Regions from separate parts of the Streptomyces sp. NPDC020965 genome, predicted to be linked through region 1. Evidence: riboswitches for the same ligand, from Rfam matches in the RefSeq annotation. Region 1 holds a riboswitch; each other region holds the start of a gene.

Region 1 (7,610 bases):
CGCGGTGGGGGGAGGGCGTCCGCCCTCCCCCCAGCCGTACGGCGGATCAGGCGAAGATCACACAGGAAGCCGCGGGGGCGGCCAGGGAGCCCGCCCGCCGCGGCACTCCCGTGTCCGGGTCGATATCGAACCAGGTGACGTCCCCGGAGCGTTCGTTGGCCGCGTACAGCCGGCGGCCCGTGGGGTCGAGCGCGAGATCGCGCGGCCAGTGCCCGCCACAGGGCACGGTGGTGATGAGTTCGGCCCGCTCGCGGGTCTCGTCGAGGGCGAGGACGGCGATGCTGTCGTGCCCCCGGTTGGCGGCCCAGAGATAGCGGCCGTCGCGCGAGACGACCACCTCGGAGGGGTAGACGGGTCCGTCGGCGCCGTCCGGCAGCACCGGGGTCTCACCGACCGGTTCGAGCACTCCGGCCGCCGCGTCCCAGCGGCAGACGGTGAGCGTCGGCTCCAACTCGTTGAGGACGTAGGCGTGCGTGCCGGCCGGGTGGAAGGCGAGGTGGCGCGGTCCGGTGCCAGGGCGCAGCGGGGTCTCGCCGTGCTGGGTCAGCTCTCCCGCGACGGGGTCGAGCGCGTAGACGCGGACGGAGTCGGTGCCGAGGTCGACGCCGAGCACCCAGCGCCCGCTGGGGTCGGGCACCACCTGGTGGGCGTGCGGGCCGCGCTGGCGGTCCGGGTTGGGGCCGGTGCCCTCGTGCTGGAGGATGCCGCTGGCCGCGCCCGGTTCGCCGTCGGTGCCGACGGGAAGCACGCTGACGCTGCCGGAGCCGTAGTTGGCGGTGAGCAGGTGTCCGGCGGAGACGGCGAGATGGGTGGGTCCGGCGCCGCAGACGGGGACGCGCGCGCCGATGGGCCGGGGGGTGGCGCCCCGGACGTCGAAGGCCGCCACGGCGCCTTCGGAGGTCTCGGAGACGGCGTAGAGGACCGGCCCCCCGGCGGTGGCTGCGAGCGCGAGGTACGAGGGGTCGGCGACGGCGTCGACGGCTCCCGTCTCGGTCAGCGCACCGGTCTCCCCGTCCACGGCGGCGGCGATGATCCCGCGGCCCCCCGACGAGGTGAACGACCCGATGAATGCCCGTACGGTGCTGCTGTCGCCCACGGCGTGACCCCTCGCTGATCGTTTGATGCCCGGGGGCGACGGTAGCAGCGGTCTAGACCAACTGTCTCCACCCGTTCCTGCCCGCCGGACCGTCTGCCGCTCCCCCGTGACTGCCGCCCGCCGGGGGGGGGGGGGGGGGCGACCGCCGCGATCGTCACCTGGTGCTTACGCCCCTCGACCGTACGTACCCGCCTGACCTGGGGACAGCGCGGACTCCGTCGCCCTCCGCAGGTCAGGCGGGTACGAGCGGGGCGCGGGGCGAAGTGCGCAGAGGTGTGGCCAGCTCCGCGAGGGCCTGTTCCAGGGCGTGCAGATGGGCGAGGGCCGCCTCGGCCCGGGGGTGCTGCCCGCCCGGCGGTACGGGGACGGCGGGGGCGGTCGGCGCCGGCGCCGCGGGGGGCACCAGGGCGTGCACGGCGGCCTCCACCCGCAGGCAGGCGGCGACCAGTCGGGCGTCGTGGGCGAAGCCGGGCGCCGTGTTCGCGCGGGCGTCCCGTGCCGCGGCGACGGCGGTGAGCCCGCGCACCTCGCGCGCGCAGTCGTCGAGCAGTGCCATCACCTGGCGGGCGCGCGCCTTACGGGCCCGCAGCGGGCTGAGCGGGTGGACGAGCGGGGCCAGCGAGAGCCGTACCCGGCCGAGCAGCGCCTCCAGTTCGGCGACGAGCGGCATGGGGTCGGCCCCGTCGTCCCCCGACAGCCGGCGCGCGGCGGCCGTGGTGCAGCCGTGGACGCGGGTGACGGCCTGCTGGATCCAGGCGTTGGTGGCCGCGTGGGTGGTGACGGGCAGCACGAGCAGCACGGCGAGCGCGGCGCCGAGCGCCCCGACGGCGGTCTCGGCCAGCCGCAGCGCGAGCAGCGCCGGATCGAGTACGTCGAGGAGTCCGTAGAGCCCCCCGGCCAGCAGCGTCACCGAGAGCATCATCCAGGTGTAGGAGACCGCGGCGGTGTAGAAGATCCCGAAGACGCAGACCGCGACGAGCGCGGCGGTGGCGACGGGGGCGCCGTGCAGCGGGACGACGACGACCAGCCCGACCGCGATGCCGATCAGCGTGCCGAGGACCCGGCGGAAGCCGCGGACGAGTGCCTCACCGCGCGAGGCGGTGTTCACGAAGATCCACCAGGTGGCACCGACCGCCCAGTACCAGCGTTCGCCGGAGATCGCCTGGCCGATCACGAGGGCGAGGGTCCCGCCGACGGCAGCCTGGACCGCCTGGCGGGTGGTCGTGCGGGCGAGGCCCTTGCCGTCGGCCGGGGCGGGCGCGACGGCGGGCGGCCGGCCCCGCTCGTAGCACCACAGGCCGAAGCGGACCGTCGAGGAGGCGAGCAGGGAGAGGACGATCGCGGCGTACAGCTCCGGGAGCTGGCCGGGCATCGTCTGGAGGAACTGCGCCACGAAGTACGTCATGAACGCGAACACCCCGAGGGAGTGGCCGCGCGGCCCCCAGCGGCGGGCGTAGACGCCGGCTCCCACGACGGCGAGGAAGACGGCGTCCCGGGCGACCGGGTAGTCGTGCAGCACGGCGGCGGCGGCGAGCACCGGGAAGCCCACCACCGGCAGCAGGGCCGTGGTGATCGCCTGTCCGCGGACGGTCGCGTCGGTGACGGTGAAGAGGGCGAGCAGCGCGGCGAGGCCCCCGGTGACGGAGGCGACGAGTGACTGCCCGGCGAGGCCGCAGATGGTCACGGCCAGACCGATGCCGAGGACGGACCGGGCCGCCGCACGCAGCCGCAGCCGCCCCGGATCCGGCGCGACGAACACCCACTTCTGCACAGTTTCTCGCCTTCTCGGTATGGCCGGGGGGCCGGTGTCCGGGGGTTCCCGGTGCCCGGTGTTCCGGTGCCGCCTGGGACTTCCGGCCGGGGGGTCTCCGGCCCGGGAGGGTCCCGGCATCAAAAAGGCGCCGCGGAATCCGCAGCGCCATCGACAGGGGCTATCAGAGCATCACCAGGGCTATTGGCTCAAGAGACGACCTCAGAGGTATGCCATTGGTCCAGTCGACTATCCGGTTGCGGGGCCGGCGCTGGTCCAATGGCCGGGTGTCGCAGCCTCCGGGCGGTGGGACCCCCTCCCCGGGTGTCCGGAAACAGTGCGTCCGGGCAGGGCTCGGGGGCTCCGTACCGGCGCGCGGGGAACCGCCGGTGCGCGGCGACGCGTGGTGGCGGGTGGACACTTCCGTACGGGGGATCTGGCGTCACGCTCCCGTCGGCGGGACCCTGTTGGCAGGGCGCGCGCGGCGGGGGTCCCGATGTCCTCGCGCGGGCGGTCAACCGCAGGGGGACCCTATGAATTTTCGGCGATATCCGCGATTTCCGCACCATCCGACGCATCCAGGCCAACCGAGACACCGAGCGGGACGGGTGCGCCGCTGTGCCGCTTCCGTGGCTCTGGTGATCGTGGTGGGCGGCTGCGCCGGCGGCGGGCCGGAGGGGCAGGACCGGGAACCGGGGCCACCGCGGCAGCCTGTCGACGCGCCCGCCCAGGCCCGGCCCGGCGCCGGCGCGTCGGAGAGCGGCCCCACGGAGGGGCCGGGGACGACGGAGCGGCCCACGCCCGGGAACAGCCCGGAGCGACGGGTGGCCGATCCGGAGGGGCGGGACGGCCGGGGCGGGGCCGGGGCGGAAGGCTCGGGCGGCGGCTCGTACGGAGGCGATCCGGTGCCGCCGGTGGCTCCCCCGCCGGTGGCGAGCGACGAACCTCCGGCCACCGCGGGCGGGCTCGACCCCAGCGGCGGCGGTGACAGCGGGGGCGGCACCGGCAGCGATGTCGGAGGCACGATCGGCGACCCCGGCGGCTGCCCGGAGGGCGAGGTCTGCCTCCCGCCCGAGGAGTGCCCATCCACCTCTCCCGCACCGACACCGTCGGACTCGTCGTCCGACGCACCGTCCGGGGCACCCGGTCCCCGGCCGTCCGGTCCGAGCCCGTCGCCGGAACCCTGCCCCGAGGTATCCGACTCCTGACCACCACTACGGAAGGGGCTGGCGGCTTGGCAGCCAGGGACGCCGCGAACGCCGCGGACACCGGAAACGCCCCGAACGCCCGTGGCGCCGCGGACGCCGGTCGGCGGGGCGCGCGGTACCGGCGGTCCTGGTCAGCCGGTACCGCGCGGCGCGGAGCTGCCCGTACGGCATCGACGCCGAGCAGCTCCGTGGCCGCCGCCCGGCGCCGACTCGCGGCCCGGGCCGACCCGGCGAGCCCTGCTGGTGCGGCCGGTGCGGCCCCCGACGGTGCGGGCGGGATCCCGACGACGGCCACGGGCCTGCTCGGCGCCGTCGCGGCGCAGGCGTCGTTCCTCGTGGCGATCATGTATTTCCTGGGCGCGCTCTATCTGACCGCCTACTACCAGTACTTCCGGCTGGACGCCTTCAGCCTGGGCTTCGGCTTTGCCGAGCTGTCGATGCAGAGCCTGAACCTCGTCAAGCCGCCCCTGGCCGTGGCCCTCGCCCTGGTCGTGCTGGCGGCGAGCCGGCTCGCCGCCGGAGACGAGTTCGCCGGCCGGAACCGGGCGACGGCGCTGATCGACCGCGTCCTGCGCGGTGTGGCCCGCGCCCATCCGCTCATCGTGTCAGCCGGGTTGGTGCTGCTGCTCCTGTGGCGGCGGATCGACCCGTACGAATGGACCGCGCCCCTGCTGCTCGGCGTCGGGCTGTTGCTGGGCCGGTTCCCGGGCGCCCGCGCGGCGCCCGCCCCCGGCGGGCTCTGGAGCCGCGCGCTCCCCGCCTTCGTGGCCTGTCTGTCGCTGATGTGGGCCGCCAGCCTCGCGACCACCCGGCTCGGCGAGCAGGAGGCGCGGACGGCCGCCGACCATGTGCTGCGGCGCACCGCCGTCGTGGTCCTGAGCACCGAACGCCTCAGCCTGGCCGGCCCCGGTGTGGTGGTGGAGGACCTGGGTGAGGACGCACACTACCGGTACCGCTACAGCGGACTGCGGCGGCTCATCGAACGCAGCGGGCGCTACTACCTGCTCCCGGTGGGCTGGACGGCCCGTACCGGCAGCACGTACGTCCTCCAGGACAGCGGTGACGTACGCGTGGAGTTGATGCCCGGCACTCAACGGCCCCGCGGGTGAGGACCGAGGGTACGTCGCTGCCGGGCAACGGACGTTCATGTGAAGGGCCGCGAACTCGGTGCTGTTCACCGGCGCGTTCCGGATCCGGGATCGCGGGAAACCCTGGCCGACTCATGGGATCAGGCCATACGATGCGTCTGCCCCGGCTCCGGCCGGAGCGACAACTGAATGCGTGGACGATGGGGGGAAGCCGGTGTGAATCCGGCGCTGGCCTGCAACCGTGTGTGGCGCGTAGGTGCCGCGAGTCGGAAAACCCCGCGTTCCCCGCGTATCGCTTCTCACTGTCACGGTCCGCAGCGCGAAGCCCCGAACCCCGGGTTCTCCGCCACCCGTTCGCCTGCCCCGCTCCAGGGGCCGCGCGACCGGGGGGGCGATACGCGCACGGGCGGTACGGGGTCTCGGGCGGGCGGCCGGGACCCATGCCAGGAAGGCAACGTCATGCGTCAGACCCTCGCCCGCCGCACGGTGATCACCACTGCGGCTCTCTGCCTCGCCCTCACCAGCGCGCCGGCCGTGGCCCACTCCACCACCACACCGGTGAACACGAACACGCCGGTCAAGGTGAACCTGACCGTCCAGGGCCCGAACGGCCTGCTCTTCAAGGGTCGGATCAAGACCAAGGGCCATGATGTGACGACCGCCACCGGCGGCACCCATAAGTGCGACGGCACCAACGGTGGCGCGAATCCGACCGCGGTGCCCACCCCGACCGCCGCGCTCGACGATGCCGCCCGGACGAGAAACTTCACCTGGGACGGCGCCTGGTACGCGTCGTTCGACGACTTCTCCGTCGACACCATCAAGCAGGTCTCCGGAGGCGGCGTGGCCTACTGGAACATATCCGTCAACGGCACCCCGACACCGGTCGGCGGCTGCCAGTTCCGGCTGAACGCCGGCGACCAGGTCGCGTTCACCTGGACCGCGTTCTAGACCTCGCCCCCTGGGAACGGCCCGGCGCGGGTCCCGGCTCCCCGGCAAGGGACGCCGGGACCCGCGCCGGGGTGGTTCAGCTACCCCAGCGCAGCGCGACGGTGTCGCCGAGGTTGATCACCTTGCCGCGGGTGGCCGCGGTGAAGGCGGCGCCGTCCACGCTGGCCTTCCAGGTCGAAGAGCCGCTGTTGGCCTTGCCGTTCACGGCCGTGATGGTGCCGGTGCCGTACGACGGGGTGACGGCCGTGACACAGCCGGCCGGGGTGGCCGCGGTCGTGGCGGCGGCGAGCACCTCGCCCAGGGTGGTCGTGGTGCCGGTCGGGGTGAAGGCCACCGAGCAGACCTTCAGGTTCCCCGCGCCGTCGTCGACCGTCAGCGCCAGCCGGGTGGCCGTACCCGCGGTGAAGGCGGCCTGGGCGACCCACTGGGGCGCGCCCACCGTGGTCGGCACCGGAGGAGTCGCGGTGAACCCGGCCCCGGCGACGGCGCGCAGACCGTCGGCGGAGGCGTACGTGGACGGCGTGGTCTGGCTGGGCAGGTACTTGAAGCCGCCACCGGGGTTGAACTGCTGGGCGATGAGGAAGTCCACCGGGGTCTTGCCCAGCGGGGTGAGGAAGTCACCGGTCTGCGGGTTGATGCCACAGGCGTTGAGACCGGAGACGGCCCAGCCGTTGGAGTTGGTGTTCACCCCGTACATGGCGTTGAACGCACCGGAGTTGCTGATGATCTTGCTCTTGAGGAACGCCTTGGCCTGGGTGATGTCCGGGTCGGTGTTCGGCACGCCCGAGGCGCAGAGGGCGGCCATGGAGGCACCGGTCATATCGATGTCGCCCGGCTTGGCCAGCTCGGTCGGGCTGCCCTCGGCCTTGCTGTAGTTCCAGCCGCCGTCGTTGTGCTGGTTGGCCCGGATCCGGTTGACCATCGAGGTCAGCAGCGACTGCGGCACCCGCTGCGCGCCCGCCTGCGTCTTGGCCCCGGCGAGGGCGAGCGCGGCGAAGACCGTGCCGTTGTAGTTGGCGGAGGGACCGAAGTAACCGGTCTCCGCGGTCTGCCAGTAGCCGTAGATGTCGGCGATGAGGTTGCGGGAGGCAGAGACGCGCGCCGGGTCGATGCCCGCCGCGTACGCATTGAGGGTGGCGCGCTGGTAGTCGGTGACCACCGGGGTCGCGGAGGGCCAGCCGGAGGTGGCGAGCAGGTCTCGGTAGACCTTGCGGGCGTTCTTGGTGGCGTCGCCGCCGGGCGTGACGTCCACGGCCGCCGTGCCGGCCGCGGCCAGCGCGCTCAGCGCCCACTCGTTGGACAGGCCGGAGCCCGCGTACGAACCATCGGCGGCCTGGAGGGACTTGAGGTAGGCGACGCCGTTGGTCTTCGAGGTGGCGATCTGCGCCGGGGAGGTGGTCGCGGCGGCGGGCAGCACCGTCAGGGCGAAGGCACCGAGAACGGCGGGCACCGTCAGAGCGATGCGGCGGGAGGTACGAGAACGGGACATGGCCTGCTCCTGTGATGAGGGACGCCGG
Region 2 (7,610 bases), on a different contig from region 1:
AGACCTCGAAGACCGAGCGCCGGTGGGCGGTGCCCGCCTTGAGGGCCGCCTGGACCATCGTGAACTCGTACTGGTCGGTGAAGAGGGCCGTCGAGGGGACGTCCACCGGCAGTCCCAGGTCCGTCGTGTTCACGGTCACGAGAATCGACCCCGCGCTTTCGTCTCGGCCGCCGGGGGGCATCCCGAGCGATCCAGCCATGGCCAGGATGCTACCCCACATTTCGTCAGAGTGACGAGATGGGATGTCCGTTTGTGCGATCCGCCCCCTTGAGTGGCAGCATGGACCAGGTGAGTGTTGCTCCCACAGAGATCGAACGTCCTGAATCGGCCGAGGAGACCTTCGCCGTTCCCGAGCCTGATGTGCCGTGGGTGACGCTCGTCCACAACGACCCCGTCAATCTGATGAGCTACGTCACCTATGTCTTCCAGGCGTACTTCGGATACTCCAAGGACAAGGCGCGCAAACTGATGCTCGACGTCCACCAGAAGGGCCGCGCCGTGGTCTCCAGCGGCAGCCGCGAGGAGATGGAGCGCGACGTGCAGGCGATGCACGGCTACGGGCTCTGGGCGACCCTCTCGCAGGACCGCAACTGATGCCGGGGCACTTCGAGCCGGCTCCCGGCGGTGGCGCGACCGTCGCGCTGGACGAGGTCGAGATCTCCATTCTGCGCTCGCTGGCCGTCCAGCTCATGGAGCTGATCGGGCCCGGCGACGAACCGGCCGAGGACGCGGACCCGCTGGCCGCGCTCTTCGCCGAGGGGCCGTCCGAGGCGCCGTCCGACCCGGCGCTGGCCCGGCTCTTCCCGGACGCGTACGCGGGTCCCGGTGCGGGCGAGGAGAGCGAGCGGGACGAGGAGCTGCGGACGGCGTCGTCCGACTTCCGGCGCTTCACCGAACTCGACCTGCGCTCGCGCAAGCGCGCCGACGCCCACCGGGTGGTCCAGGCCCTGGACTCGCTCACCCCTTCCGGGGAGGACGAGGCGGTGCTGAAGCTGACCGTCGAGGACTGCCGGTGCTGGCTCGGCGCCCTCAATGACCTGCGGCTGACCATCGGCACCCGGCTGGACGTGGCCGATGACGACGAGACCCTCTACCGGCTGCCGGACGACGACCCCCGCAAGCCCATGGTGATGGCCTACCTCTGGCTCGGGGTGCTCCAGGAGACCCTGGTCGAGACCCTGATGCCGTAGCGAGGGCATCGCCCCGGGTGCCCCGGGTGTCCCTGCCGCCCGTGGCGGCGGCACCGTCTCCGCGCCCGGGCCTGGACGCTTCGGAGCCCCTGGTGCCGTAGCGGTGGGACGGTCTGGGCGCCCGGGCTCGAGGCTCCGGGAGCCCCTGAGGCCGTGGCGGCGCCGCCTACGCGCGCCCGCCCCCGGGTGCTCCGGTAGACCCTGATGCCGTAGCGCCGGGGCGGTTTCCGGGTCGGGTCCCGCACGCTGGCGCATGCCCTCCGCACCCCCTGCCGGGGGCGCGCGACGGCATGTCCACGACCGGCCCGGGACCCGGACCTCACGGCGGCTTTCGCCCGTCTCCGTACGCTCAGCGGACGCTCAAATCCGGATAACGATCCCGTCACCACCCCCGCAGGGATTGTTGGGGTGGGTGCGTTTTGTCCGACTTTCCTTGTGGTGTGCACCACATTCTCCGTAGATGATCTCACTTAACGGCGTGATAGATCTGCACGACCGCCAGGGGCGCCACCCATGCCCCTGGAGGCGCTTGAACCGGCGGATCGCCGGTGGCACTCCATCCATATCCGGGGGGATCAGGACCTGATCCGCCTCCGCGCGCCGGGCGTCTGCGGAGAGCGGATCTGCATGGAGAAAGGGCGCACAACGATGACCACAGTGCGGGTCGACAAAGAAGACGGGCACGAAGGCGAGGGCGTCGCCGGACCATCGGGCGGTGGCGACAGCCAGGGCTACCACCGCGCACTAGGCGCCCGCCAGATCCAGATGATCGCGATCGGCGGAGCGATCGGCACCGGCCTCTTCCTGGGCGCCGGCAAGGCCATCTCCAAGGCCGGACCGAGTCTCATCCTGGCCTACGCCATCGCGGGCCTGGTGATCTTCTTCATCATGCGGGCGCTGGGCGAGCTGCTCATGTACCGCCCCGTCTCGGGATCCTTCTCCGAGTACGCGCGGGAGTTCATCGGCCCCTTCGCGGGCTTCGCCACCGGGTGGACGTACTGGCTCTTCTGGGTCGTCACCGGAATGACCGAGGTCACGGCGGCGGCGCAGTACATGACGTACTGGTTCGACATTCCCCAATGGGTCTCCGCGCTGATCTTCACGCTGATCCTCTACGGGGCGAACCTGATCTCCGTGAAGCTCTTCGGTGAGCTGGAGTTCTGGTTCTCCATGGTGAAGGTCACCGCCATCGTCGGCATGATCCTCATCTGTATCGGCATCCTCACTCTGGGCTTCTCCGACGCGGGCGACACCGCCTCCGTCTCGCTGCTCTGGAGCGACGGCGGCTTCTTCCCCAAGGGCATCGGCGGCACGCTGATGACGCTCCAGATCGTGATGTTCGCCTTCCTCGCCGTCGAGCTGGTCGGTGTCACGGCGGGCGAGTCCAAGGACCCCGAGAAGACCCTGCCGAAGGCCATCAACACCGTGCCGTGGCGGATCGCCGTCTTCTACATCGGCGCGCTGACCATGATCCTGTCGGTGGTCTCCTGGACCAACTTCCAGCCGGGCATCTCCCCGTTCGTCGCCGCCTTCGACAAGATGGGCCTCGCCGTCGGCGCGGGCATCGTCAACTTCGTCGTCCTCACGGCCGCGCTCTCCTCCTGCAACTCCGGTATGTACTCCACCGGCCGGATGCTGCGCGACCTGGCGCTCAACAGCCAGGGCCCGAAGGTCTTCACCCGGCTGACCAAGAACGGCACCCCGCTGATCGGCACGACCTTCTCGGCCTGCCTGATGATGTTCGGTGTCTGGATCAACTACCAGTGGCCCGGTGAGGCATTCAACAAGATCGTCTCCTTCGCCACCATCTCCGGTATGTGGGCGTGGGTGATGATTCTGATCAGCCAGATCCGCTACCGGGCCAAGGCCGACCGGGGCGAGCTGCCGCAGTCCACCTTCAAGGCTCCCGGCGCGCCCTGGACGAGCTGGTTCGCGCTGGCCTTCATCGGCATGGTGGTCGTGCTGATGGGGATCGACAAGGACGCCAGGGTCTCGCTCTACTGCGCGCCGGTCTGGGCGCTGCTGCTGGGTGTGTCGTATCTGATGCTGAAGCGGCGGAACCCGGACGGCACGGCCTTCGCCAAACGCTGACCGGCCGGCAGGTGCCCCCAGCCGGAGGGCCCGGTGTCCGGCATGCGGACCGCCCCGTACCACTCCTCGGTACGGGGCGGTCGCCTGTCTATCCTGATCGGCATGTTGACGCTCACCCAGGTTCTCTTCGACAAGATCGTGGCGCATGCCCGCGCCGACCACCCCGACGAGGCGTGCGGCGTCGTCGCCGGCCCTGAGGGCACCGGGCGCGCCGAGCGCTTCATCCCCATGCTGAACGCGGCCCGCTCGCCCACGTTCTACGAGTTCGACTCGGCCGACCTGCTGAAGCTCTACCGGGAGATGGACGACAACGACGAAGAGCCGGTGATCATCTACCACTCGCACACCGCGACCGAGGCGTACCCCTCCCGTACGGACATCACCTACGCGAACGAGCCCGGCGCCCACTACGTCCTGGTCTCCACCGCCGACAGCGACGATGTGGGGTCCTTCCAGTTCCGCTCGTACCGCATCGTGGACGGCGAGGTCACCGAGGAGGAAGTGAAGATCGTCGAGCGGTACGCGGAAGTGTGAGACGGGCGGTACGCGGAAGGGCACGGCGGGCGGTACGCGACAGTGTGCGGCGGGCGGCGGGTGCTGGGCATCAGGGGGTGCGGCGAGTGGCGCGGCGGGCAGTAGGCGGGGGCGTGAAGATCGTCGCGCGGTGGTCCGGGGCATACTGACCCCCGGACCAACTGAACAGGGCGGCAGGACCCAGGAAGCCGGTGTGAATCCGGCGCGGTCCCGCCACTGTGACCAAGCGTTCCCGCTTGGCAGCCAGGAACTGACCCGCCGCCCTTCTCCCACCATCTAGGGGACGTGGAAATCCCCGGAGGAGGCCGTACCCCGTCATGTCCAGGCGCCGTTCCGCACTCATAGCCGCCCTGCTGCTCCCGCTCCTCGCCGCCACCACCGCCTGCGGTGCGGGCGACGACGACAAGAGCGAGAAGGGCTCCGACGCCGCCCAGCCGGGCGCCTCGTTCCCGTACACCGTCGACAACTGCGGTGTGAAGACGACCTATCGGGCCGCCCCCGAGCGGGCCGTCACCATGAACCAGCACGTCACCGAGATCATGCTCGAACTCGGTCTGGCGAAATCCGTCGTCGGCACCGCCTATCTGGACGACGCGGTCCTCCCGCGCCACAAGAAGGCGTACGACGCGATCCCCGTCCTGGCCAAGGAGTACCCCTCCAAGGAGAAGCTCCTCGCCGCCAACCCCGACTTCGTCTACGGCGGCTACGGCAGCGCCTTCGAGGCCAAGGACGGCCGCACCCGCGAAGAGCTGAAGAAGTCCGGCATCGACACCCGTCTCAACCTGGAGTACTGCACCAAGAAGCGGACCACCGTCGACGACCTCTACCGCGAGGTCGAGGAGATCGGCCGCACCTTCGGCGTCGGGCCCCGCGCCCAGGAGTGGATCGCCGGCGCCCGCGCCACGCTCGCGAAGACCGGGGAGTCGCTGAAGGGCCGCGCCCCGGTCCCCGTCTTCGTCTACGACAGCGGCGACAAGACCGCCTTCACGGCGGGCGGCAAGGGCATCGGCAATGAGCTGATCACCCGTGCCGGCGGGCGCAATGTCTTCGCCGACCTCGACAAGTCCTTCGGCGACGCCACCTGGGAACAGGTCGTGGCGCGCAAGCCCGAGATCGTCGTCATCTACGACTACGGCGCCACCACCGTCGAGCAGAAGAAGAAGCGGCTGCTGAACGACCCGGTGCTGCGCGACGTCCCGGCGATCAAGAACAAGCGGTTCGCCGTGCTGCCGCTCTCCGACGCCGTGCTCGGGGTGCGCGCACCCGACGCCATCGCCAAGCTCGCGGGGCAGATCACCCGGTGAAGTCGCGCCTCCGCTACGGAGCCGTGGTCGTCGCGCTGCTGATCGCCCTCGCGGTCGCGGTCGTCGCGGGCCTCGGCCTCGGCTCCGTACGCATACCGCCCGGGCAGGTCATCGACGCCCTGCTGCCGGGCGCCGAACCCAGCCCCTTCCGCACGATCATCATCGACGTACGGCTGCCCCGCGTCCTCCTCGGCGCGCTCGTGGGCGCCGGGCTCGCCGTCGCCGGCACCGTCCTCCAGGCCCTCGTCCGCAACCGGCTCGCCGACCCGTTCCTGCTCGGCATCTCCTCCGGCGCGTCCACCGGGGCCGTCACCGTCCTCGTCCTGGGCATCGGCACCACCACCGCCGTGGCCACGCCAGCCGGGGCGTTCGTCGGGGCGCTCTGTGCGCTCTTCCTCGTCTACGGGCTGGCCAGGCGCGACGGCGCGATGACCGGCACCCGGTTGGTGCTGGCGGGCGTGACCGTCTCGTACATCTTCACCGCGCTCACCACCCTCGCCCTGGTGGCGTCCGCGCGGCCGGAGCACTTCCGGGAGGCCCTCTACTGGTCGCTCGGCGGTCTCGGCAGCGCTCGTTGGGACAGTGTGCTGCTGCCCGCGATCGTCCTCGGGTTCGCCCTGCCGCTGCTGCTCGCGCTCGCCAAACCGCTCGATCTGCTGCTGGTGGGGGAGGAGGGCGCCACCGTGCTCGGGCTGGACGTGGCCCGTTTCCGTGCCGCCGTCTTCGTGCTCGTCTCCCTGGTCACCGCCGTGCTGGTGGCGGTCAGCGGCGCGGTCGGCTTCATCGGTCTGATCGTGCCGCACGCCGCCCGGCTGCTGGTCGGGGCCACCCACCGGACGCTGCTGCCGGTCGCGGCGCTCGGCGGGGCGGTCGCCCTGGTCGTCGCCGATCTCGGTGCCCGTACCGTCGCGTCCCCGCAGGACATTCCCGTCGGAGTGCTGACCGCGCTGCTCGGCGGGCCGCTGTTCCTGTGGCTGATGCGCTCCCGTACCGCGAGAGGAGCCGTCCTGTGAAGATCGGCGAACCCCGTAAGCCGGGTGAGTCCGCTGAGCCTGGTGAGCCCGGTGGACCCCGTGAGCCCGGTGGGCCCCGTAAGCCAGGTGAGTCCGGTGAGTCCGGTGGACCCCGTGCGACTGACGAGTCCCCCGGGAGCGGTGGGGCACGTCCGGTGAGCGCCGCGCTGTCCCTGACCGGCATCGGGTACGAGACCGACGGCCACACCCTCCTCACCGATGTCGGCCTCGACGCCCGCCCCGGTGAAACCGTCGGCCTGGTCGGCCCCAACGGCAGCGGTAAGACCACCCTGCTCCGCTGCGTCTACGGCACCCTGCGCCCGACGGCCGGCCGCGCCCTCATCGACGGCGACGATCTGGTCGCCCTCGGCCCGAAGGCGCGCGCCCGGCGGGTGGCGACCGTCCCGCAGGACACCCGGGGCGAGTTCGAGCTGACCGTGCGCGAGATCGTCGCCATGGGACGCGCCCCGCACCAGCGGTTCTGGGAGCAGGATTCGGCGGCCGACGACGCCGTCGTGGCCGAGGCACTCGCCCGGCTGGCCATCAGCGACCTCGCCGACCGGGCCTTCCCGTCGCTCTCCGGCGGCGAACGCCAACGCGCCCTGGTCGCCCGCGCCATCGTCCAGCGGCCCGCCCTGCTCGTCCTCGACGAGCCGACCAACCATCTCGACATCCGATACCAACTGGAGATCCTGGGCCTGATCCGGACCCTCGGGATCACGAGCCTGCTGGCGCTGCACGACCTCAACCTGGCCGCCTACTACTGCGACCGGCTCTATGTCCTGAAGGCCGGCCGAGTCGTCGCGTCCGGTGCCCCCAAGGAGGTTCTGACCTCGGAGCTTCTCGCCGATGTCTATCAGGTGGACGCGGAGGTCACGGTCCACCCGGTGACCGGAGCCCCCACTATCACCTACCTCCCGTCCGCATGGTGAGCTGAGAAGGTCCGCGATGCGAGACGGTATTCCGGAACCGTGACCGGGAATCGTTACGATGAGCGCATGGTTCTCCACGGCATGAGCGACAAGACGCCCAGCGGCACCGTGCTGCTCGTGGCGCGGCTGCATGTCGACCTGTGCCGCCTCGCCAGCGCGATCTGTATCTGAGCGGTCGGCTCTCCGACGTACGACCCCCTCGCGCGGGGGCCCGAGCCGCGCGCCCACTGTCATCGAGCGGCCCGGCACGGCCGGGCCGCCCGACCTTTCGACTGGAGCCCACACCATGGCCATCGAGGTCCGCATCCCGACCATCCTCCGCACCTACACCGACGGCGCCAAGGCCGTACCGGGCAGCGGGAACACGCTCGCCGAGCTGCTCGCCGACCTCGAAACCCGGCACCCGGGCATCCAGGAGCGCATCGTGCAGGGCGAGGAGCTGCGCCGCTTCGTGAACGTCTACCTCAACGACGAGGACGTCCGCTTCCTGGACGGCATCTCCACCAAGCTGACCGACGGTGACAGCGTGACGATCCTGCCGGCCGT
Region 3 (7,610 bases), on a different contig from region 1:
CTGAGGACGACATTCCGGCCGTGGACCGTCGGTTGGCTGCTCTGGGCCGGGAAGACCTGGAGTCCCGTCGGGCTGATGTACGAATCCGTACCGGGGTCGTAGCTGCCGATGGTCCACAGCCGCCGTCCATCGGCGGGGTCCAGCGCGGTGTAGGTGCCGTCGGTGAGGCGGCAGACGAGCACCTTCGTCCCCGCGGCGCAGCCCAGCGCGGGTCCGGCCAGCCGGCCGCGCCACGGCCGCCAGCCGGGCGGGGTGCCGGCCGGTCCCCGCGGCAGGACGCGGGAGGAATCGGCGGTGCCCCGGTCGTCGACGCCCGCCGGCAGTGCCACGGGGCCGCGCGCCGGCGGCGCGGAGTCCGTACCGTCCCGCCAGGGGCCGGCCCGCCAGAGCCAGGTGCCCGCGCCGACCACCGACACCAGCGCGAGGATCAGGGCCAGGGCCACGCGGCGGCGCTGTCCCCGGCTGCCGGGCGGGGGCTCGTGCCCCACCTCCGAAGCCTCCGAAACCCCTGAAGGCCGGTCCACCGAGGGCTCGTTCCGCACCTCGGGCGATCGGGGAGCCATGGCCGCGTCCCGGTCCGGGGGCCCGGGGGCCGGGAGCGGCACCGCCGCGGCGCACACCTCCCGGGCCTCGCGCCGGTACTCCTCGACGTGTTCCCGCACGGGGACCGGCCAGCCGCCCCACCGGGTGCCCGCACCCCACCGCTCCGCCAGCTCGTCGGGCCGGGGGCGGCGGGCCGGAACCGGGTCCAGGCAGCGCCCGATGATGTCCCTGAGCCCCTCGGGCACCGCGTCGAGCGCCGGCGCCCCCTGGGCGATCCGGTGCTGTACGGCGGCGGCCGGTCCATCGCCGAAGGGCTTCACCCCGGTCGCCGCGAAGCACAGCAGCGCGCCCAGGCTGAACACGTCCGATCCGGAGGTCACCGTCCGGCTGTCCCGCAACTGCTCCGGGGACATGAAGTCGGGGGTGCCGAGGAGTACCCCGCCCTCGCTCGTCACCTGCGTGGTCGTCCCGGATATCCGGGCGAGACCGAAGTCGATGAGGAGGGCACGGTCGCGGTCGAGCAGCACATTTCCGGGCTTGACGTCCCGGTGGACGATCCCGGCCGTGTGCAATTCGGCGAGCGCCAGGGCGAGATCGGCGCCCAGGGCCCGGACCGCGTCCTCCGGGAACGGACCGCAGCGCCGGAGCGCGGCACCCAGGGTGGGCCCCGCGATGTAGCGGGTGGCCAGCCACGGCGGGTCGGCGTCCGCGTCGGCGGCCACCGGCATGGCGGTACAGGGGCCGCGCACTGTGCCGGCCAGCTCCGTCTCCCGCCGGAACCGGTCGCGGAAGGACGGGTCGTCCACCAGATGGGGACGCATCGTCTTCACGGCCACCAGCGCGTCCGGCTGATGCTCGCCGTCGCGGCGGCCGAGGTACACATCGCCCATCCCGCCGCCGCCGAGCCGGGCGAGAATCGCATACGGACCGATCCGCCGCGGGGACATGGCACCGAGCGGTCTCAGCACGTGCCCACCCCTTCTCCATGGCCTCCCGCCGAGGGGACGCCATCGTACGCTCTGATCAACATGGCGCACACGGAGACGGGTTGGCGCCTCCGGAGAAGGGGACGCATGGCGGACATCGGGGCACTGTACGGAGCGGTCGGAGCGCTCGTCGGCGCCGGGCTCACCGCTCTCGGCGGGGTCTACGGACCCCTGCGACTGCACCGGCGGCAGACTGAGGAGCAGGAGAGCGAGAAACTGGCCCTCTGGCGGGAGGCCGAGACCGCCCGACTCCTGCTGATCAGGGTGACGAGCCGGGCCTGGCTCGACGCGCTGGACCGCGCCGTCCAGGAGCTCGAAGCCCACCGCCCCATGGATCTGGAGCGGTTCGACGAGGAGACCGTGCGGCTCGGCCAGGAGGCGTACCGGGCGGGCATCGACCTGCGGACCGACTCGGTCGACGTGCCCCGCGAGCTGATCGCCGTGCCCCGGGGAGCGGGCGACGGGGACGCGCTGGCCACCGACGCCCGTTCCCAACTGCTGGGCCATCTGCGGGAGAGCAACCGCCTGATACGGGCCGAGGTCCTGCGCCACTCCGCCGACGGCGGATCCCGCGCACGCACCGTGGCCCCGGAGACCCTCGCGGCACTGGAGCGGACCCGGGAGGCGCGCGCCACCGTGAACCGCCTGCTCCGCGCGCGCGAGGGCGAGCTCAACGGTGAAGTGGTGCGGCCCGGCTGACGAACCGTCCGGCAGCGAGGGCGCCCGGGGTATCGGCGGGACCACTCCCGATGTGATGATCATTTACTTCCTGGCAGGCACTTTACTTGCCCTTGACCCGATGGCAAGCTGATCATCACTTCGGCCCGCGCGGCGATGTTTCCCCCAACTCCCCTGCCCTCAGGGCTGGTTGACATGCGCGGGTGCGGAGAGCCTGAGGTCCCCAGAAACGGAGAGCTGATGTTCCGTCGTGTACGCAGTGCGGGTGTAGTGGTGGCGATGGCGGCCGGTATGGCCCTGGCACTGTCGGGCGGTACCGCCCACGCCCAGGAGCGGGAGCCCCGCTCCGGTGGCCTGCTCAACATCACCGGGCCGCTGATCGTGACCGGTGACATCGACCTGATCGAGGACGTGTTCGAGCACATCAGCGTGCCGATCCTCGGACAGGCGGTGCACCAGATGTACGACTGGGCGAAGTTCGAGGGCATCCTGAAGCGCTGACCCCACCCCTTGGCGTCGGCGGCCTCCTGGATACCGGGGGCCGCCGACGCTCCCTCACCCGGCGAGCCCGTCGCCGGGGTTCAGACGCCTACCCCGCCGGAGGGCCCCAGCCGGTCCAGACGCTCCCGGTGTACCGGGGTCAGCCGGAGATCGGCCGCGGCCACGTTCTCCTCCAGATGGTCGAGCCGGCCGGTGCCGGGGATCGGGAGAATGACCGGGGAGTGGTCGAGCAGCCACGCGAGCGCGACCTGCGCCGGGGTCGCGTCGAGTTCCGCCGCCACCGCGGCCAGCTCGGCCGCTCCGCCCGAAGCCGCTCCGCCCGAAGCCGCCCCGCCCGGAGCCGCTTCGGCGACCGGCCGCCACGGCAGGAACGCGATCCCCGCCGCCTCGCAGGCCGCGAGTACGGGCTCGTGCTCGCGGTCCACCACGCTGTACCGGTTCTGCACGCTCGCGACCTCGACGATCCGCCGCGCCTGGTCGAGTTCGGTGACGGTGATCTCGGACAGCCCGATCAGTCCGATCTTGCCCGCGGTCTGGAGTTCCCGCAGCGCGCCGAGCTGGTCGGCGAGGGGGGTCTCCGGATCGATGCGGTGCAGTTGCAGCAGGTCGAGCCGGTCGACGCGCAGTCGGCGCAGGGCGTGGTCGACCTGGTCGCGCAGGACGTCGGGCCGTGCGTCGAGCTTCCACTGGGCGGTGGGACTCGATCGCGCAATGCCCACCTTCGTGGTGATGAGCAGCCCGTCCGGGTACGGGTACAGGGCCTCGGCGAGCAGTTCCTCGTTGGCGCCCCCGCCGTACATGTGCGCGGTGTCGATCAGCGTGACGCCCAACTCGACGGCGCGCCTGGCGATGTTCAGTGAGGTTTCCCGATCGGGGCCGGGCTCGGTCGGCAGTCGCATGGCTCCGAAGCCGAGCCGCCGTACGCCGAGCTCTCCCCCGATGTGGAACGTGGTCGATGTCATCTATCGTCTTCCCCTCATTCAACGGCACACGCTAACAACGCCGTTGGACCGGGAGCCGGCATTTGATGGCCCGGGGGCCGTTCCGGGTCGGTGGACTCCGTCGCCGCACGCTCACCCGCCCCCGGGGGCGGACCCGCACCGGAGGTTCCAGCGGTTGAGGCGGCCCGAGAGGCGCGTCAGGGTGAGCGGGGCGACGTCCAGCCGCCAGAAGGTCTCCAGGGGCAGGTCCAGCGCCCGGACGGTCGTCGCGCGGACGACCCCCGGCTCCACCACCGCCACCACATGGCCGGGGTCCAGCGAATCCAGCCACGCCCCCACCCGCCCGCACAACTCCCGCAGGGACTCCCCGCCGTGCGGCGCCGCCGAAGGGTCGCTGAGCCAGCGGGAGACGGCGGCGGGCTCCGCCGCGCTCACCTCGTCCAGGGTCCGGCCGTGCCAGGTGCCCATGGCGCAGTCGGCGGGCGCCGGTACCCGCTCCGGTCGCAGGCCCAGCGCCGTCGCCGTCTCGCGGCAGCGGCGGGAGGGGCCGGTCAGCGCCCGGTCCGGGCGCGGCAGCGCGCCCGCGGCGGCCCCGGCGGCACGCAGGCCCGGTCCGTCGAGTCCCTCATCGCCCCCGAAGCGCGCCTCCCGCAGCGCGCTCGTGGTCGCCGGTGAGACCAGTGTCAGCCGTACCGTCATATCCGCCCCTTCCGTCAGGCCCCCCCCGGGGGCCGTTGTTTTCGGCCATCCCACGCCATGGCGGCCCCCGCCCTCAAGCGGTACGGTCGCGTGTACATGACGAAGGTGTGACGGAAGTCCGGTGCGAATCCGGCACGGTCGCGCCACTGTGTACCCGTATCTCCGCGGGAAGTCAGACCCGGCACCCTCGTCTTCACGGCACCACGAACGGGACGCGTGTTCCCTCTGGAGGTTCTGCCATGGCCCAGTCCGCCGCATCGGCGTCCGTGTCACCGACCGCACCGGCGATCGTCCCCGTATCGCTCAAGGAGATCGCGCCCTGGGCCGTCTTCACCGGCGTCCTGGCACTGATCCTGCTCTACTTCGTCGGCGCCGAGCAGGGCGCCACCTCGCTCATCTCGGGCGAAAGCGTGCACGAATGGGTGCACGACGGCCGCCATCTCCTCGGCTTCCCCTGCCACTGAGACAGCACCACTGAGGCACGACCACTCAGCACCCGTCTCATCGACATCGCCCAGGGGAACCATCCATGAACTCCATATCCGTCAGAGCCCTGCTCGTCCGCGGCATGGTCGCGGGCCTGATCGCCGGCGCCGTCGCCCTGGCCGTCGCGTACTTCCTCGGAGAGGGCCCGGTCGACGCGGCCATCGCCTTCGAGGAGGCCAACAGCCATGAGCACGGCGGCGAGGAGCTGGTCAGCCGGACCATGCAGTCCACCGCCGGACTCGCCACCGGTCTGCTGGTCTTCGGCGTCGCCGTCGGTGGCGTCGCGGCGCTCGCCACCTGTGTCGCCCTCGGCCGCGTCGGCCGGTTCGGTCCGCGCGCGACGGCCGCGCTGGTCGCCCTCGGCGCGCTGCTGGCCGTGTACGTCGTGCCGTATCTGAAGTATCCGCCGAATCCGCCGGCCGTCGGCGACCCGGACACCATCGGCGAACGCACGACCGTGTACTTCCTGATGGTCGTGCTCAGCGTGCTGCTCGCGGTGGCCGCGGTGATCCTGGGGAAGCGGCTCGCCCCCCGGCTGGGGAACTGGCACGCGACGGCCGTGGCGGGAGCGGCGTTCGTCGTCGCCGTGGGGATCGCCTTCGCGTTCCTGCCGTCGTACAACGAGGTGCCGAAGGGCTTCCCCGCCTCGGTGGTCTGGGAGTTCCGGCTGTCGACGCTCGCGATCCAGGCGACCCTGTGGACGGTCTTCGGGCTGGTCTTCGGCGAACTGACCGAGCGACTCCTCGTGCCAAGGGCCGCCCCGCGCGACGGCGCGAGCACGGCGCGGCGCGCGACGGCCGCCAGGAGCTGAACCGAGGCCGCCGCCCCCACCGGTCCGATCCGTCCGGTGGGGGCTCCGGCGTCAGTCGGCGTACGAGACGGTGACCGCGTCCGGCGCCTGCCCCGCCGCGCCGACGCACCGCGCGGTCGAACCCACGGCCGTGGTGGGCAGCTTGCTGACGACCAGGGTCAGACACCGGCCGAGCGCCCGCTGTCCGTAGTAGTTCGGATGGAGCAGCTCGCGCTCCTCGTCGGCGGGCAGTCCGGCCCTCGTACGGGGCAGATAGCGGGCCCACTCGGCCCGCGCGGCGGTCGGTCTGACGATGGTGCCGTCGGCGGCGAAGGAGGTCTGGAGGGGGTCCTTGCCACAGACCTGGTGCCCTTCGAGCAGCCGGCCGAGGTCCACGAAGTCCGCACCGGCCCGCTGGGCGGCCTTCTTGATCTCGGTGTTGAGGGCGGGGCCCGCCCCGGTGCCGAGCCAGCTCAGATCGCGGTTGTAGAAGGGGCAGCCGTACGCGCTCCAGCGGTCCCAGCTGTTCTCGTCGTGCGCGGCGGTGGTGGTGGGGTCGCCGGTGGCGAGGGGCAGCGGGTAGGACTGCACGACGATCCTCGGGGTGACACCGCTCTCCTTGACCGCCTCCCTGACGGCCTGGACGGCCTTCACCACCTTGTCGCCGACCGTCCGCGTCCGCTCGGCCACCGGGGTGGTGATCGCCGCGTCGGTCGAGCAGTACCGATTGTTCTGCCAGGCGTCGGCGCACGCCTTCATGGTCTTGATGAGCTGGACGTCGTCCCCGCCGACGGAGAGGACGACGGTCCTGACGGTGTGCCCGACCGCCAGCTTCCGCACCTGTTCGAGCTGCGCCTCGCTGTTTCCGACGGCCCGGGAGAGCTGTTCGGCCTCCGTACCGGAACAGGCGATGTTGACGTGCGTGGCGGTGGCGTCCACGATCTCGGCGGCGACCGAGCGCCGGCAGTCGGCGGTGTAGATCTTGTCCAGGCCGAGGCCCGACGCCGTCACCCGGTCGGTGGCGTCCCGCAGGGCCTGGGGGACGCCACCGAAGTTCTTGAGGCCCTCGGCGTTGCCGAGCCAGCGGGCGCCCTCACCGGAGAGGAAGCTGTCGCCCATGGTGACGATCGCGTCGGGCTTCGCCTCGGTGGGGGCCGGCGTCGGAGCCGACGTAGGAGCCGACGTAGGAGCCGACGAGGAGGGTACGGGGTCCGGGTCGGGCACCGGGGTCGTGGCGGGCGGGGATGTCACGGTGGCCGCCGGCGTGACGGCGGGCACCGGCGTGCCGTCGGGTGGAGACGGCTCAGCGGGCAGCGGCGTCGCGTCGGACGAGGGCTCCGCGGCGGGGGTGGTCGGCGGCGGGGGTTCCTCCAGCGCCACGGCGGTGGCGGCCGGGAGCACGGCGAGCGCGCACAGCACGGCGGCGGCGGTACGGAACCGGTGTCCGCCGCGACGGGCCGTGGGTCGGGTGGGGCGCGTGGTCATCAGTGGGTCCTTCCGCTGGTGCGTCCCCCTCCCAGTGATCTTGCGGCCGGAATCACGCCGCCACGCCTGCCGGGGCGCGAGATCACCCGTACGGCACGAGGTCCGATTCGTTCAAGACGCACGTACCGATCCCGGCCTAGGTTGGAGCCCATGACCCCACGACTCGACGCGATCGGCATCGCCACCGCCGACATGGCCGCCTCCCTGGCCTTCTACCGACGTCTCGGCCTGGACATCCCGGCCGAATCCGATACCGCCCCGCATGTGGAGTGCACCCTGCCGAACGGGCTGCGGCTGCTCTGGGACACCGAGGACGTCGTCCGCTCCTTCGACCCGACCTGGACCAAGCCCGGTGTCGGCGAGGAACGCGTCGGGCTCGCGTTCCGCTGCGACAGCGCCGCCGAGGTCGACGCGGTCCACGCCGACCTCGTCGACGCCGGCTACCAGAGCCATCTGAAGCCGTGGGACGCCTTCTGGGGCCAGCGCTACGCGGTCGTGCTG
Region 4 (7,610 bases), on a different contig from region 1:
GTGGGGGTCGACATTACTGGCACGCCTCGCAGGACTCGGGGTTTTCCAGGGAGCAGGCGACCGCGTCTTCGGGCGCCGGCTGTACGGGGATGGGGGCGGCGGCGACCGGTGTGGCGGCGGCCGCACGGGCGATCCGGGTCGCCGGGCGCGAGCGCAGGTAGTACGTGGTCTTCAGCCCCTGCTTCCAGGCGTACGCGTACATCGAGCTGAGCTTCCCGATGGTCGGCGTCTCCAGGAACAGGTTCAGCGACTGCGACTGGTCCAGGAACGGCGTCCGGGCGGCGGCCATGTCGATCAGACCGCGCTGCGGGATCTCCCACGCCGTCCGGTACAGCTCACGGACCTCGGCGGGGACCCAGGTGAAGTCCTGGACCGAGCCGCTGGACTCGCGCAGCGCCTCCCGGGTCTGCGCGTCCCAGACGCCCAGCCGCTTCAACTCGGCCACCAGGTACGAGTTGACCTGGAGGAACTCGCCGGAGAGCGTCTCCCGCTTGAAGAGGTTGGAGACCTGCGGCTCGATGCACTCGTACACACCGGCGATGGAGGCGATCGTCGCGGTCGGTGCGATGGCGAGGAGGAGCGAGTTGCGCATACCGGTGGTGGCGACCCGCTCGCGCAGCGCGGCCCAGCGCTCCGGCCAGGCCGACTCGACGCCGTAGTGGTCGGGGTGGAACACGCCACGCGCCGTACGGGTCTTCTCCCAGGCCGGCAGCGGGCCGTGGCGCTCGGCGAGTTCGGCGGACGCCTCGTACGCGGCGAGCATGATCCGCTCGGCGATCCGGGTGGAGAGCGCGCGGGCGGCCGGGGAGTCGAACGGCAGCTTGAGCTGGAAGAAGACGTCCTGGAGGCCCATCGCGCCCAGGCCCACCGGGCGCCAGCGGCTGTTGGAGCGGCCGGCCTGCTCGGTCGGGTAGAAGTTGATGTCCACGACGCGGTCGAGGAAGGTGACGGCGGTACGGACGGTGCTGTCCAGCCGCTCCCAGTCGATGTCGTCGCCCACGACGAAGGCGCCGAGGTTGACCGAGCCGAGGTTGCAGACGGCCGTCTCGCCGTCGTCGGTGACCTCCAGGATCTCGGTGCAGAGATTCGAGGAGTGCACGGTGTGGCCGGGCTCGGCGGTCTGGTTGGCCGTCCGGTTGGAGGCGTCCTTGAAGGTCATCCAGCCGTTGCCGGTCTGCGCGAGGGTCCGCATCATCCGGCCGTACAGCTCACGGGCCGGCATGGTCTTCCGGGCCAGGCCCCTGGTCTCGGCGGACCGGTAGGCGGCGTCGAACTCGTCGCCCCACAGGTCGACCAGCTCGGGCACGTCGGCGGGGGAGAACAGCGACCAGTCGGTGTCGGCCTGGACGCGGCGCATGAACTCGTCCGGCACCCAGTGCGCGAGGTTCAGGTTGTGCGTACGCCGGGCGTCCTCACCGGTGTTGTCGCGCAGCTCCAGGAACTCCTCGATGTCCGCGTGCCAGGTCTCCAGGTAGACGGCGGCGGCGCCCTTGCGCCTGCCGCCCTGGTTCACGGCCGCCACCGAGGCGTCGAGGGTCTTCAGGAACGGGACGATGCCGTTGGAGTGGCCGTTGGTGCCCCGGATCAGCGAACCGCGGGCGCGGATGCGGGAGTACGAGAGCCCGATGCCGCCCGCGTGCTTGGAGAGCCGGGCGACCTGGTGGTACCGGTCGTAGATCGAGTCCAGCTCGTCCAGCGGGGAGTCCAGCAGGTAGCAGGAGGACATCTGCGGGTGCCGGGTGCCGGAGTTGAAGAGCGTGGGGGAGGAGGGGAGGTAGTCCAGCCGGCTCATCAGTCGGTAGAGCGCGGCGACCTCGTCCAGGGCGCGGACCGAGTCGTCCTCGGCCAGCCCGCAGGCCACGCGCAGCATGAAGTACTGCGGGGTCTCGACCACCTGGCGGGTGATGGGGTGGCGCAGCAGGTAGCGGCTGTAGAGGGTGCGCAGACCGAAGTAGCCGAAGCGGTCGTCGGCCTCGCGGTCGATGATCTCGTCCAGCCGGGCGGAGTGCAGCTCCACGAACGCGGCCGTGCGGTCGGCGATCAGCCCCTCGGCGTGACCGACGGCGACCGAAGCGGAGAACGAGACGGAGCCCTGGCCCGCCGCCTCCTCGGCGATGGTGCGGGTCAGCAGCCGGGCGGCGAGCCGGGAGTAGGCGGGGTCGTCGGAGATCAGACCCGCGGCGGCGTCGGTGGCGAGTCCGCGCAGTTCGGCCGTGTCCGACCCGGCGTGCCGACCGCGCAGCGCGGCGGCGGCGACGCGTCCGGGGTCGGTGTCCGGCAGATCGGCGGTGAGGTCGGTCAGGATCCGCAGCAGTGCGGTCCCGGGTCCGTCCGCAAGCTGCTCGGACATCTGCTCGGAGATGCCTGAAGCCGGATCGGCTGGCGCGATGGTCACGTGGTGCTCTCCCTCGCTCGGCTCGCGGGCCGACGGGCGGAGGAGGCGGTGCCGGGGCACATGCGTACCCCGGAAGAGGGCAGCACTGCGTACGGCGTCCACCGGCCCAGCCGCGAGGCCCGGACGTCTCGGCACCCGGGTCGGTCGAGCCGGGTGCGCTGTCGGCAGACGCTCGGACTTGCGGGTACGACAAAGCGCACCACAGCACACCGTTGCGGGACAGTTCCGGATTCACACCGGATTCCTCTGCGGACGACAGCGAGGACGAGCATACATGTGGGGGCGATTGGATGAGGCACCCCCCAGATGTTGTGTCGTGCCGGTGCGGGAGCGATCCAAAGACGGCCCTGCGGGCCCTTGGCGGGGCGGGCGTACGGGGGTGGGCGGGGTGCCTCGACGGAGGGCGGGCGGGGGCCCGCAGGGGCCGGGGAAGGGCCGGGGAGGGCCAGCGAGGGGTGTGTCGCGGGAGCCCCCGCCGGGGGGTTGGGGGGGGCTTCCCGGGCGGGGCGAGGGGGGGCTCGTGCGGCGGGAGACGCTTGGCTCCGGCGGCGGCGCGTGAGGGTGCGCGAGAGCTTGGGGCGTGCGCCCGGAGCGGTGCGTGGGGTGTGATGTGCGTCCGGGGTGGTTCACGGGGCGCGGGGTGGTTCGTCGGGGTGACCGAGGCCCGAGCGCTATCGGCCTCAGGGCCGTCGGTCGGGGGAAGGTGCCGGCGGTGGGGGGCACCGGCACCTACCCGGTGCGGTCAGCCCGAGGCGACCAGCCCCGACTGGAGCGCCGCCGCGACCGCGGCCGTGCGGTTGGTGACCCCCAACTTGATCAGGACACTGCTCACCAGCCGCTTGACGCCGTGTTCGGAGATGCCCAACTGGCGCGCGATCTGCCGGTTGCTGAGCCCGGCCACCAGATGGAGCAGGGCCTCCTCCTCGCGCGGGGTGAGCCGAATCGATCGCGTGGGCACCGGCCCCGCGCCCTCGCGCGCCCGGTCGAACAGCTTCCTGCCCAGGGGGAGCGGTAGCGGCATCCGCCCGGACGCCATATCGGAGAAGGCGCGGTGCAGCGAATCGGCCGTCAGATCCTCCCGGGCCAGATATCCGTCGGCCGGGAAGTCCCTGAGGACGTCTCCCGACTCGATCCAGGCGTCATCGACGATCACCAGCACTCGGGGTGCCGGGATGCTTCGCTCCGGTGGCGTCTCGGGTAGACGTTTCCTGTTGGACGTGGACAGGACAACAACATCCGTGGGAAGGCGAACGCGATCGGTTTCATCGTGCAGGAACTGGACGTTCGGTGCCGGAAAGGCCCTCGCGAGCATGCTCTGCAAGCCCAGCCGAAGCAGTTCGTTCTCTGCGTAGACAGCTATCCGGAGCTCTTTCAGCGGCTGACTCGGACAACTCTCTGTCGCTGCGTGTGCTGTGGTCACCGTTACCCGTTCTCCTCATGAGATCCCACCGAGGCGGGCTGTGTCTCTCGGGCTGCTCCATTCCCCGTGTCTGGATCTGGGCTCAGTCGGCGGTGGCTGCTCCGGACAGGGTGACTCATATTTAAGTGATCACGGAGGAATTTCTCTATATATATAAGAAAGTTTTAAAATCATGCTTGCTCTGACCTGGCATGATGCAAACCGGTCGCCGTGACATCGGCTCGGAGCGATAAGAGGCTTCAGTCAAGATTCGCGGTGCGAACCAGATCCTGGAACCTGACTTTGGTCAACATTCGGCCGATTCCCCACGCCGCGTCGCCGAACTGCGCGAGGTACGTTCCGATCAACTCGACCTGCTTCGGCGACAGAGTGAAGGTGCGCTTCCCCGGAGCGGTGAGTGCGAAACGCTCCACCGGGCCCGGATCGGCCGCGAAGGCGTCCAGATCGAAGCGGGCGTCCTGCCGGAGAGGTGTATCGGCCCGGCTGCTCAGCACATCCGCCAGCAGGAACCAGTGGTACTCACCGGCCTCGGCGATGAATTCATCGATGACCGGGGTGAGTGCGCCTTGTTCCTCCATGGTCGCGCGGGCGGCGTCCGTCGCGGCGCGGGAGAGGTCCCGGAAGGCGAGCGTCAGCATCCGCGCCCGATAGGTGTAGAGGAGATTGCTGCCGAACCGGCCGGTGATGTAGTCATCGATGTTCTCCTCGGCGTGGGCCGCCGCCTCCTCCCGCGAGGCCCAGAGCTGACCGCCGGTCTCCTCCCTGAACCGCGCCAGCACCGCGCGGAGGTCCGCCCCGGGCCGGCGCTCGTACATCAGCTCCAACCACCGGAACACATCGCAGCCGTAGGCGCGCAGCAGCTTCACCAGCAGCCCGAAGGTGGCGTCGTTGTAGGCGGCCGAGACGAAGAGGTTCATCTCCCGGCAGTCCTGGTAGTCGGGGAACGGCAGGGTGGAGAGCCCCACGCAGACCTCGTCGACCTCCGCCGCCGCGAGGTTCTCGCCCAGCACCTCGTACTGCCCGAAGCTGCGCGGCACGATCCGGAACCGGGTCTCCATGGAGTGCTGTTCCCGCTGGTCCCCGGTCCATAGATCGCTGCCGGGCAGCAGGGTGAGCTGGAACATGTTGAGCCGGTCGAACCCGGCCGCGATGAGCTGGCTGAGGGTGTCGAAGTGCGCCGCCTTGCTGTCCTTCGGCAGGCCGAGGATGACCTCGCTGTAGGTGCCGGTGTTCTGCTCGGACGCGGCGAGCGCGACCTCCATGAGCTGTTTGGTGTCGATGTTCTTGCGGCGGACCTCGGCGAGCACCTCGAGGGAGAGGGACTGCACCGAGCCGGAGAGCGTCATGGTGCCCCGGGTGCGGGTGATCGCTTCGAGTACCCGGTCCCGCTTGTTCTTGCCGGTGGTCAGATCGACGTAGCGGGGCCAGCCGAAGGTGTCCTGGCACTCCACGATCGCGTCGCAGATCGCCAGGTCCTCCGGGAACATCCCGAAGTTGGAGTCGGTGATCAGCAGCTCGTTGCGGCTGTCGCCCCGCTCGATCAGGGGCACCATCCGCTCGCCGATGTAGAGGAGTTCGTCCCGTACCCGGTCGGAGTTCTTCTTGGCCACCTTCGAGTAGTACTTCGTCCCCTCCACACAGAAGGAGCAGGAGAACGGGCAGCCCCGGTTGGTCTGGATGGTGGGTATCAGCGCGCCGTCGAAGAACTCGTCCATCAGCCCCGTCACATAGGGGGAGGGGACCTCCAGCAGACTCGCCAGCCGCGGCCCCGGCGGGAGCAGATGCGCCTGCCCTGACGCGTCGAGCGAGTGCACCCCCGGCACGGTGCCGTGCACGGGCTCCGTCTCCCCGCCGGACGCGGTCAGCCCGATCAGCAGCTCCGCGAAGGCCCGCTCCCCCTCGCGGTCGACGTAGAAGTCCACCCACGGCGCCAGCCGGGAGCGGAGGAAGGGCTCCTGCTCGCCCGGTACCAGCGGATAGTTGGGTCCGCCGAAGACCACGGTCACCCAGGGGTACTTCTCCTTGATCCGCTTCGCGAAGGCCAGGGAGAGCCGGCTGTTCCAGACGTAGCTGCTGAAACCGATGATGTCCGGGGGCGTCTCGCAGCGCAGCGCCTCGGCCAGTCTCTCCGGGTACTTGAAGATCCGGACCGGGTTGGCCAGGTTCAGCCGGGTCGAGGCGTAGGTGGCCAGCATGCCGATCGCCTGCGGCATGATCTCGGACGAGATGCTCTGCTGGGTGTAGGTCAGATCGGCGAGCCACACCGTGAGGTCGGAGTCCGGGACCGGCGGAGAGATCTCGACGATCTCCAAGGGCTTGACGATCTCCAGCGGGGCGATCTCAAGGGGAGCGGGCATGGGTCACCTTCTGTTGATCCGTGGGCTGTTGATCCCTGGGCGATCTGGCGCGTGGGCCGGGTCAGGGCCTGTCTGATGGATCGGGCCGGAGGCGCGACCGGGGGGCGCCCATGACCGTGAAGGTCTCCGGCAGGTAGGGGAAGAGCACTCCGCGGGCGAGATCGCGGTAGCCGAGCGACTGGTAGAAGCCGTGTGCCGAGTACTCGGCCTCGATCACCGTGAGGATCGACCGGCGCCCGCCGTTCGCCTCGGTGAGAGCAGTGATCAACTCACGTCCGACGCCGCGGCGCTGGAACTCGGGGAGGACGTGGAGTTCGGCGACGGCGAAGGCGTCGTCCAGCCAGGTTCCGTGCCCGCTCTCCGCCAGACGGGGGCGTATCACGTCCGCCCACCAATCGTCAGGGGCGACGGGCATTCCATAGGTGAACCCGATGAGCCGGCCGTCGGTGTGTGTGGCGCAGAGCGCCCGGAATCCGGGGCTTTCGCAGTCTCGGAGTACATGGGTGCGATCGTTCTCTATCGCTTCTTCCGTGAGGCCGAAGATGGCCTTCTTAATGGAATACATGTCATCGATCCGTGATATCAGGTCGAATTCTCCGAACTGTACATCTCCCATGCCTTGCGACCCTAGCATCGCTGTCTCTCGAATTCGAGAAGTAACGCCGCCCCAACCGGGCATGGTCATCCTTCCGCGCGAATGTGTAGTCGACTCGACTTGTTGCCGGTGATAGGAATGGATAGGCCCTGCCCGTTCCTTTAATTGGCGCAGGATGAGGAAGGATGGCGAATATGCCGGAATCCGCGATGCTCGTGGCCGAGTTGGAGCTTGAAGTTCAGGATGTCTCGGACGAGAACTGGGACGCGGTCGTCTCGGTGCTGTCCGCGGACGACCTCGACACGATGGCGCTGGCCAGGACAACCAGCACGACGGGAACCACGACCACCGGCGGCGGTTGCATCAACACCAGCGGCTGCTGAACAGCCCGCCCGCTCGGTCCAGGTCCAGGATTCTCCGGGCTCGACCGGGTGCTCTTCGGTATCGGCGCAAGTGGGTCGATCGGCGAGGAGTGAATATGTCGGAATCAGCGGTACTCGCGACTGAACTGGAGCTTGATGAGGTTCAGGATGATTCGGACAGAACCGGGGCGAACTCGTCCCAGTGCTGTCCGTACGGGAGCGAGTAGGTATTGCCGTCCCCGCACTGAGGCGCGCCTTTTATCGGCCGCTGAGTGACGGCTGCTGAATTCCTTCGATTGCCCGGGTGGGCCAGGTGCCACCGGCCCACCCGGGCGCGCTGCAACGAGAACCCTTCTCCGAATGAGGCTCATGACCACCCACGTCACGGCCGCGCCCTTGACGACTCTCGTCTCGCCCCTCGGCCTTGTCTCCCGCGTCCAGCCCTTGCAGAAGCTCCGTGGCCTCGATCGGCTGGAGATCT

What was found. A riboswitch is a leader RNA that binds a small molecule or an ion and turns the genes downstream of it on or off. The one in region 1 is predicted to bind cobalamin.
Region 2: another riboswitch for cobalamin. It lies ahead of ACH4S7_RS06295 (ABC transporter substrate-binding protein); the one in region 1 lies ahead of ACH4S7_RS35780 (DUF4430 domain-containing protein).
Region 3: another riboswitch for cobalamin. It lies ahead of ACH4S7_RS21775 (CbtB domain-containing protein); the one in region 1 lies ahead of ACH4S7_RS35780 (DUF4430 domain-containing protein).
Region 4: another riboswitch for cobalamin. It lies ahead of ACH4S7_RS10365 (ribonucleoside-diphosphate reductase subunit alpha); the one in region 1 lies ahead of ACH4S7_RS35780 (DUF4430 domain-containing protein).

Annotation. Positions count from the first base shown of each region.
Region 1 covers NZ_JBIRRE010000020.1:56,074-63,683, reverse strand. Annotated here, with positions in the region: gene ACH4S7_RS35800 (lactonase family protein) at 47-1,096, opposite strand; gene ACH4S7_RS35795 (FUSC family protein) at 1,329-2,867, opposite strand; gene ACH4S7_RS35790 (hypothetical protein) at 3,476-4,054, shown strand; gene ACH4S7_RS35785 (hypothetical protein) at 4,081-5,163, shown strand; cobalamin riboswitch at 5,316-5,440, shown strand; gene ACH4S7_RS35780 (DUF4430 domain-containing protein) at 5,602-6,093, shown strand; gene ACH4S7_RS35775 (hypothetical protein) at 6,170-7,582, opposite strand.
Region 2 covers NZ_JBIRRE010000001.1:1,446,172-1,453,781, reverse strand. Annotated here, with positions in the region: gene ACH4S7_RS06320 (nicotinate phosphoribosyltransferase) at 1-133, opposite strand, end outside; gene clpS (ATP-dependent Clp protease adapter ClpS) at 280-594, shown strand; gene ACH4S7_RS06310 (DUF2017 domain-containing protein) at 594-1,190, shown strand; gene ACH4S7_RS06305 (amino acid permease) at 1,839-3,281, shown strand; gene ACH4S7_RS06300 (Mov34/MPN/PAD-1 family protein) at 3,384-3,815, shown strand; cobalamin riboswitch at 3,930-4,089, shown strand; gene ACH4S7_RS06295 (ABC transporter substrate-binding protein) at 4,133-5,119, shown strand; gene ACH4S7_RS06290 (FecCD family ABC transporter permease) at 5,116-6,132, shown strand; gene ACH4S7_RS06285 (ABC transporter ATP-binding protein) at 6,300-7,064, shown strand; gene ACH4S7_RS06280 (putative leader peptide) at 7,131-7,235, shown strand; gene ACH4S7_RS06275 (MoaD/ThiS family protein) at 7,351-7,610, shown strand, end outside.
Region 3 covers NZ_JBIRRE010000007.1:88,290-95,899, forward strand. Annotated here, with positions in the region: gene ACH4S7_RS21750 (PQQ-binding-like beta-propeller repeat protein) at 1-1,511, opposite strand, end outside; gene ACH4S7_RS21755 (hypothetical protein) at 1,617-2,228, shown strand; gene ACH4S7_RS21760 (hypothetical protein) at 2,448-2,708, shown strand; gene ACH4S7_RS21765 (aldo/keto reductase) at 2,789-3,670, opposite strand; gene ACH4S7_RS21770 (histidine phosphatase family protein) at 3,782-4,348, opposite strand; cobalamin riboswitch at 4,422-4,550, shown strand; gene ACH4S7_RS21775 (CbtB domain-containing protein) at 4,588-4,812, shown strand; gene ACH4S7_RS21780 (CbtA family protein) at 4,878-5,645, shown strand; gene ACH4S7_RS21785 (hypothetical protein) at 5,697-7,109, opposite strand; gene ACH4S7_RS21790 (VOC family protein) at 7,260-7,610, shown strand, end outside; gene ACH4S7_RS21795 (DUF6597 domain-containing transcriptional factor) at 7,595-7,610, opposite strand, start outside.
Region 4 covers NZ_JBIRRE010000002.1:776,740-784,349, forward strand. Annotated here, with positions in the region: gene ACH4S7_RS10360 (ribonucleotide-diphosphate reductase subunit beta) at 1-14, opposite strand, end outside; gene ACH4S7_RS10365 (ribonucleoside-diphosphate reductase subunit alpha) at 14-2,395, opposite strand; cobalamin riboswitch at 2,541-2,684, opposite strand; gene ACH4S7_RS10370 (LuxR C-terminal-related transcriptional regulator) at 3,138-3,548, opposite strand; gene ACH4S7_RS10375 (B12-binding domain-containing radical SAM protein) at 4,055-6,172, opposite strand; gene ACH4S7_RS10380 (GNAT family N-acetyltransferase) at 6,234-6,737, opposite strand; gene ACH4S7_RS10385 (hypothetical protein) at 6,962-7,150, shown strand; gene ACH4S7_RS10390 (YcaO-like family protein) at 7,499-7,610, shown strand, end outside.